Regions from separate parts of the Rhodococcus sp. P1Y genome, predicted to be linked through region 2. Evidence: riboswitches for the same ligand, from Rfam matches in the RefSeq annotation. Region 2 holds a riboswitch; the other holds the start of a gene.
What was found. Region 2 has a riboswitch for thiamine pyrophosphate ahead of D8W71_RS23295 (TenA family protein). Riboswitches for the same ligand answer to the same signal wherever they lie in the genome.
Positions count from the first base shown of each region.

Region 1: linked by a shared signal. The riboswitch ahead of D8W71_RS04780 (3-oxoacyl-ACP reductase) and the one ahead of D8W71_RS23295 (TenA family protein) in region 2 are both predicted to bind thiamine pyrophosphate.

Region 1 covers NZ_CP032762.1:1,008,734-1,012,866, forward strand. The annotation lists gene D8W71_RS04765 (alpha-hydroxy-acid oxidizing protein) at 1-1,094, shown strand, start outside; gene D8W71_RS04770 (alpha-amylase family glycosyl hydrolase) at 1,091-2,377, shown strand; gene D8W71_RS04775 (hypothetical protein) at 2,367-2,678, opposite strand; TPP riboswitch at 2,750-2,845, shown strand; gene D8W71_RS04780 (3-oxoacyl-ACP reductase) at 2,880-3,635, shown strand; gene D8W71_RS04785 (LLM class flavin-dependent oxidoreductase) at 3,639-4,133, shown strand, end outside.
Region 2 covers NZ_CP032762.1:5,054,035-5,058,167, forward strand. The annotation lists gene D8W71_RS23280 (hypothetical protein) at 1-269, shown strand, start outside; gene D8W71_RS23285 (sugar porter family MFS transporter) at 360-1,790, shown strand; gene D8W71_RS23290 (hypothetical protein) at 1,806-2,216, opposite strand; TPP riboswitch at 2,376-2,475, shown strand; gene D8W71_RS23295 (TenA family protein) at 2,469-3,179, shown strand; gene D8W71_RS23300 (ABC transporter substrate-binding protein) at 3,161-4,133, shown strand, end outside.

The sequences.
Region 1 (4,133 bases), 1.8 Mb from region 2:
TCGTCGCGAGCGCGGGCAGCGGGTCGACGGCGCGTGCCAATCGAGCTGCGTTCGACGCGTGGCGTATTGCGCCGCGCATGCTCAGGAGTTCGGCCCAGCGTGATCACGCGACCACCGTGCTCGGTACCGAACTTCCTGCGCCACTGCTGATCGCACCCGTCGGAATCCAGACTCTTGCGCATCCCGACGGCGAACTTGCGACGGTCAGGGCTGCCGCCGCCCTCGGTGTCCCGTACATTCACTCGACTCAGGCGTCGCACTCGTTCGAGCAGGTCGCCCAGGCGGGTGGCGATGCGCCGCGCTGGTACCAGTTGTACTGGCCGACCGACGAATCCGTGTTGCTGAGCTTTCTGGAACGTGCGGCAGCCACAGGGTTCACGACGCTCGTGCTGACCCTCGACACCACATTGCTCGGGTGGCGCCCGGCCGACCTCGACCGCGGTTACCTCCCGTTCCTGGCCAACCTCGGTATCGAGAACTACCTGACCGATCCGGCGTTCCAGGCGGGCCTCGATCAGCCTGTCGAGGCCAATCCGATTGCAGCAGCGATGCATTGGGCGCAGATGTTCCCCAACCCTGGCTTGAACTGGTCGCAGCTCGCCTTCCTGCGCGAGCACTGGAACGGACCCATCGTACTGAAGGGCATCTGCACCGTCGGTGACGCGCGGCTTGCACAGGAGCACGGTGTCGACGGCATCGTCGTGTCGAATCACGGTGGCCGTCAGATCGACGGTGCCCGTGCCTCGCTCGATGCGTTGCCGGAGATCGTCGATGCCGTCGGTGAGCAGTTGACGGTTCTCTTCGACTCGGGCGTCAGAACCGGCTCCGACATGGCGAAAGCCTTGGCGCTCGGCGCCGACGCAATCCTGCTCGGCAGGCCGTTCCTCTACGGCCTGGCGTTGGGCGGTCAGGCGGGTGTGGAGCACGTACTTCGGTGCATCCTGGCCGAATTCGATCTGGTCACCAGTTTGTCCGGGCATGCGGGGGCAGCTGAACTCGGCCGCGAGAGCGTGGTGCGGGAGCGTAGCCTGCGGAGTGACCAGGATGTGGTGCGGGAGCGTAGCCTGCGGAGTGACCAGGGGGTGACCGCGTGAGTCCGTCGTGGGTGGAGCATGCAATCTGGTGGCACGTCTACCCGCTGGGCTTTGCGGGAGCACCGGTGCGCGACTGGGACGGAACCTCGCTGGCCGAGGAACACAAGCTGCTCAAGATCGTCGAATGGCTGGACTACGCCCTCGAATTGGGGGCTTCCGGAATTGCGCTCGGGCCGATTTTTGCCTCGGAAGGGCACGGGTACGAGACCGTCGACTATTTGCACATCGACTCCAGGCTCGGCACCGACGAGGATTTCGATACGCTGGTCGAGGCAGCGCACAGCCGCGGCCTGAAGATCATGCTCGACGGCGTTTTCAACCATGTCGGCCAACGGTTTCCGAGATTTCAGCAGGAGTTGCGCGACGGCGAAGGATCCTGGTTCCACATCGATCGTTCGGGAGACCGGCCGTCCCATCGCAATTTCGAAGGCCACGACGAGCTCGTCACCCTGAACCACGGCAATCCCGAGGTGCAGGACTTCATCGCCCAGGTGATGAACCACTGGCTCGACCGAGGAGCCGACGCCTGGCGTCTGGACGCGGCATACGCTGTGCCGCCGGCGTTCTGGAACACGGTTGTACCTCGGGTACGTGAGAAGCATCCCGACGCCTACTTCCTGGGCGAGGTCATTCACGGTGACTATGCGCAGATCGTGTCGCGCAGTTCGCTCGACTCGGTGACCCAGTACGAGCTGTGGAAAGCAACGTGGAGCGGTATCTCCGAGCTGAACTTCTTCGAACTGTCGCATGCGCTCGGTCGGCACAACGACTGGCTCGACACGTTCGTCCCGGCGACGTTCGTCGGAAACCACGACGTCAACCGAATCGCGAGCACTGTCGAGGACTCTCGGCATCTGGCGCACGCGCTCGTCGTGCTGTTCACGACCGGGGGCACTCCGATGATCTACTACGGAGACGAACAGGGTTTCCGCGGCGTGAAAGAAGAACGTGTCGGCGGTGACGATGATGTTCGCCCCGAATTTCCGATGACCAAGGATCAACTGGACCCGAGCGGTTGGCCTACCTACCACCTGCATCAGGAGTTGATCGGCCTGAGGCGGCGGCACTCGTGGTTACACACTGCGCGCACGGAGACGGCGGAGCTCACCAACACGGCGATGCTCTACCGCGCGCACGACGGTTCGCACGAACTGCATGTCGCACTCAATCTCGGTGACGAGGCAGTCGACTATCGCATGTCCGGGGACATCCTCGCTGGGCATGCATCCGTGCGGTCCGGCTGGGTGACGGTGCCGGCGCACGGTTGGGTGGTCACCGGCTAGCTCGGGCTTCCTTCGCGCGGTCGAAGAACGCCAGCACGTGCGGGACCTTGTCCTCCGGCACGTCGAGCACCGCCTGTGCACCGATGTACGACAGGGATTGGTCGGGCAACCGTGCGCCGATCGTGATGCGCAGGCCACCGTTCTTCCTGGGCTTTGCTTCCACTCCGATGTGGTTCACGTGCCAACGGGGAGTCCCCGATACGACCGCGTGAGTGGCGTCGAAGATCTCGACCACCCGATTGTCCAGTACGAGAACCACATTTTCGTCGAGCCAGTATTCGACGTACACGCGATCGGGCATCGTAGGAGCCTATATCGATCTCTAGCGTCAGGGATAGATACGAATAGAACGCGCGATACGGGTTAGAGTCTTCCGTGGACACGGGGTGCCGCACCGATGCGGCTGAGAACACACCCGTCGAACCTGATCTGGCCAACACCAGCGTAGGAATGTCTGTGCGACTTCGTGCTCGGACGTCCCGACCGAGCGAGAGGTACGCGCATGAATTTCGACGAGCAGACAGTCCTGGTCACCGGAGCAGGCCGCGGACTCGGATCCGCGATCGCCCGCGCATACGCAGGCCAGGGCGCACGCGTCGTCGTGAACTACCGTCGTAGTCAAGATTCTGCCGAAGCGCTTGCCGCAGAGATCGGTGGTCTCGCCGTGCGGGCCGACGTCACCGACGCCGGACAGATCGACGCATTGTTCGGCGCCGCCGAGCAGCATTTCGGGACCACGGTCACGACCGTCGTCAACAATGCTCTTGCCGACTTCTCGTTCAACGGTGATGCACGCGCCAAAGCCGACACCATCTCGTGGGAACAGTTCGACGCACAGTTCCAGGGTGCAGTCCGCGGTGCGCTGACCACCACGCAACGTGCACTGCCCGGAATGCGTGCAGGCGGATTCGGTCGAATCGTCAACGTGGGTACCAATTTGTTCCAGAACCCGGTGGTCCCCTACCACGAGTACACCGCGGCCAAAGCTGCACTCCTGTCGCTGACACGAACTCTTGCAGCGGATCTCGGGGCCGACGGCATCGCCGTCAACATGGTCTCCGGAGGTCTGCTTCGCACCACCGATGCCAGCGCTGCGACGCCCGACGAGGTGTTCGATCTGATCGCGGCATCGACCCCGCTCGGGCGCGTCGTGACACCGGAGGAATTCGCCGACGCATCATTGTTTTTCGCGTCACCGTGGTCCAGGTCGGTGACCGGTCAGAACCTCGTCGTCGACGGCGGTTTGGTCAAGGACTGACATATGCTGCACTTGAACGCATTCCTGTTCGGCTGCGGCCACCACAGCGCGGCGTGGCGTCATCCGAACTCCCGGGTCGAGGATCTCGGCGACATTCGGTACTACGAGGATCTCGCGCGGACAGCCGAACGCGGCAAACTCGACGCAGTGTTCTTCGCCGACGGACACTCCGTTCGTGATCCCGCAGGAGCCGGAACATGGTTCCTCGAACCCATCACCGCCCTGACGGCCATGGCCAGGGCAACCACGCACATCGGACTCGTGACCACGGTGTCGACGACGTTCTACACACCATTTCACGCCGCTCGGTTGCTCAGTTCTCTCGATCACATCAGCGGCGGCCGTGCCGGGTGGAACGTCGTCACCTCGATGTTCGACGCCGAAGCCCGCAATCACGGTTACGGTGAAATACCCCCTCGTGCAGAGCGTTACGCCCGCGCCGAGGAGTTCGTCGAGGTTGCACTGTCGCTGTGGGACAGTTGGGATGCCGACGCGCTC
Region 2 (4,133 bases):
GCAGCGGCGCCCAAGGTTCGGCGGTGCCGCCCAACACCATCGAACTGACGGCAGGATCACCCGCAAAGTTCTCGAGTTCCGGCGATCCTCGCTTCCATCGATTCGACGGCACAGCACGTGCGCTGCCGTACGACGAGGTCCTGTCGATACCAGGATCGGGAAGCTCCAACGGACTTAAGTGCACTGTCCAGGAGAAGACAGGCGTCACGTGCACCGACCAGGTCGGTCACGGTTTCACCGTCTCCGATTCAGCGTTCGAGCTCAAATGACGGACGGTGTTTCGCACTGCGAACGACCGGGCATAGAGTGACCCGGGTGCGGCAAATCGGCCGCGCGATCGCCATCGAAGGCCGAGAGCGCTGAGCTTCGAAGACCGGAAGGAGTGCTTTCTGATGTCCCAGACGCCGACAAGAGGCAGCGCAAAAGTAATCGGGGTTTCCGTCGCCGCCGCGGTGGGCGGATTCTTGTTCGGGTTCGACAGTTCGGTCATCAACGGCGCCGTCGACGCGATCGAAGGAAGATTCTCTCTCGGCTCTTTCACCACCGGTTTCGTCGTCGCGATCGCGTTGATCGGCTGCGCCGTCGGCGCCTGGTTCGCCGGTTCGCTCGCCGACCGCTGGGGCCGCAAGAAGGTCATGGTCCTCGGATCGGCCTTGTTCACCATTTCCTCGGTCGGATCCGGCCTGGCTTTCAGCGTTCCGGATCTCATTCTGTGGCGAATCCTCGGTGGTCTCGGAATCGGAATCGCGTCGGTTATCGCTCCTGCCTACATCGCCGAAATCGCACCGGCAAAGTGGCGTGGCAGCCTCGCGTCGCTCCAACAACTCGCGATCACGCTCGGAATCTTTGCCGCCCTGCTGTCCGACGCTCTTCTGCAGGGCGCCGCCGACGGTGCATCCAACGACCTCTGGCTCGGACTCGAAGCCTGGCGCTGGATGTTCCTGGTCGGCGTCGTACCCGCCCTCATCTACGGGCTGCTCGCCGTGACCATCCCCGAATCGCCGCGCTACCTCGTCGGCAAGCACCTCGACGACGAGGCCGCCGAAATTCTCGCCAACATCACCGGCGAGCTTCACCCGGACGAGCGCGTCCACGAAATTCGTTTGACGCTGCGCAAAGAAGAGAAGTCCTCGTTCAACGACATCCGTGGATCGAAATTCGGCCTGCAACCCATCGTGTGGGTCGGCATCATCATGGCCGTATTGCAGCAGCTCGTCGGCATCAACGCGATCTTCTACTACTCGACGACGCTCTGGAAGTCCGTTGGGTTCACCGAGGACCAGTCGTTCGCGACGTCGGTCATCACCTCGATCATCAACGTGACGATGACGTTCGTCGCCATCCTGTTCGTGGACCGAATCGGACGACGAAAGCTACTACTCGGCGGCTCGATCGGAATGTTCGTCGGCTTGGCCATGGCTGCGGTCTCGTTCTCCCAGCAGATCGGAAGCGGCGACGACGTCACCCTGCCGAGCCCCTGGGGTGCCGTCGCACTGATCGGAGCAAACCTGTTCGTGATCTTCTTCGCCGCAACGTGGGGCCCGATCATGTGGGTTCTGCTCGGCGAGATGTTCCCCAACCGCATGCGCGCCGTAGCCCTAGGAATCGGCACAGCCGCGAACTGGATTGCCAATTTCGCAGTGACGCTGGCATTCCCACCGCTCACCCAGACTGTCGGGCTCTGGGTCATCTACGGCTTCTTCGCCCTCATGGCCGCTGTGTCCTTCTTCTTCGTCCGCTCCAACATCCCCGAGACCAAGGGAATGGAACTCGAGGACATGAAGAACTGATGCGATTGCCGGGGCTTATCCGATTCCCGGGATGAACCCCGGATACACGAAGTGCTGAGGTCCCCCGCCCGGCATCGACGATCCGGACACGTTCGGGAAGTCGAATGGCAACGCGACCAGCTTGTGGGGGTTGCCCTGGGCGTCGGCCTGCCAGCATCCGGTCAGCACGCCGTGAAACGACGTACAGACGATTCTGGTGCTGGTTCCGTACGGTGACGTCAGCCTGTTCTCGGCGACCAGCGGGTTCCAGTAGGCCGGGTCGGTCGGCGTCAGGAAGCCCGACGCCTCGAACGGAACGCTCGGGCTCGGATAGTCCGGGATGGGCGGCCATTCGTCTGCATTCGCGACACCGCTGCCGATGACCAGAGCGGCCCCCGTGGCACAGAGCGTTGCGACGACCTTCGACCACTTGTGGGTTGCATTCATTTAGCCATGGTAACGGCCCCGCCTCCCGTGCGTGCGTAATTCCGCCGGGCGGTGCGTATGCACTCACGACCCCCTCGGACCGCCCCGTGAGTGCGTAGTGACACCCGGCGGTATGTCCGCGCGCACGGGCGGCGGAGCCGCATGATGTATGGTCGGCGATGTTCTGACACGGGGTGCGTCCGTACATGCGGATGCTGAGATCACACCCGTCGAACCTGATGCAGGTAATGCTGACGAAGGGATGTCAAGGCGATGAATGCGCCTTCTAGCTCGGTGAACCCTGTTCGCCATACGGATCGACTGTGGGACGCGACCGCGGATCTGCGTGCTGCTATCGACGATCTGAAATTTCTGCGTCTGCTCGGAGACGGCACGCTGCCGCTCGACGCTTTCCGCACGTACATCGAGCAGGACCACCTCTACCTGGAGGGCTACGCAAAGGCGCTGTCTCTCCTGGCGTCCAAGGCACCCGACGCCGCGACGGCTGCATTCTGGGCCACGTCGGCCGCGAGTGCGGTCGAAGAAGCATCGCTGCACGAATCGCTTCTGTCGGGTGACGCTCTTCCCCGCTCGGATTCGAGCGCCGAGCACTCCCCTGCGTGTCTGGGCTACACCTCGTATCTCATCGCGTCCGCGGCAACCGAGCCGTATGCGGTTGCAGCAGCAGCGATTCTGCCGTGCTTCTGGATCTACGCCGACGTAGCCGTGCGACTCGCAGGAGCTGCTCGCGAGGTACTCCAAGCCGATCCCGAACACCCCTATGCACGGTGGGTGTCGACGTACGATTCGGACGAGTTTCGCGCCGTCGTCGACGGCGCCCGCACACTCGTCGACACGGCGGCAGCTGCAGCCACCGACGCCGATCGGGCGTCGATGACGCAGGCGTTTCGCGTCGCCACCCGATACGAATTGATGTTCTGGGATACCGCACTCACGCCGACACCGTGGCCGGTGACACTGTGAAGCGGTTACTGGCTGCGGTGGTTGCAGCGATCACGGTCGCCGGTCTGACGTCGTGCGCCCAGACGAACGACTCCGATACCATCCGGTTTGCACTCGACTGGACGCCGAACACCAACCACACCGGGTTGTTCGTCGCACTGCAGGAAGGGTATTTCGCCGACGCGGGTCTCGACGTCGAAGTGTTGCCCTACAACAACAGTTCGCCGGACACGCTCGTCGACTCCGGTAACGCCGAGTTCGGAATCAGCACGCAGAGCTCGACCACCTTCGCGAAAGCGGCCGGCGCACAGATTGTCTCGGTTCTCGCGCCGCTGCAGCACTGGGCAACGGCGATCGGAGTTCGAGCGGATCGCGACGACATCACGAGCCCGAAGTCGCTCGACGGCAAGGTGTACGCCGGATTCGGCGACACCGGCGAGCAAGCAGGAGTTCGACAGGTCATCCAGAACGACGGCGGTACCGGCAACTACGAGAGCGTCGTGCTCGGCACGTCCGCGTACGAGGCCGTCTACTCCGGAACCGCTGACTTCACGGTGTCCTACCTTGCCTGGGAAGGTATCGAAGCCGAGCACAGTGGCACGCCGATGAAGTACTTCGAGAGCACCGACTACGGCTTCCCCGACGCCTACGCGATCACCATCAGCGGTAACGAGAACTGGCTCGCGGACAATCCCGACGAAGCACGGAAGTTCGTCCAGGCTCTACAGCGCGGCTACCAACTCGCCGCCGACGACCCCGATCGCGCCGCGCGCGATGTCATCGATGCCAATCCGGGTGCGTTCACCGACGAATCACTGGTGTTCGAAAGCCAGGAGATGCTTGCCTCGAAATACATGCTGGACGAGACGGGCAAGGTCGGCTCACAGAATCTGGACACCTGGACCGAGTACTCGAAGTTCCTCTATGACAACGGCGTTCTCGTGGACGAAAGCGGGAATGCGCTAGCGTCGGAGC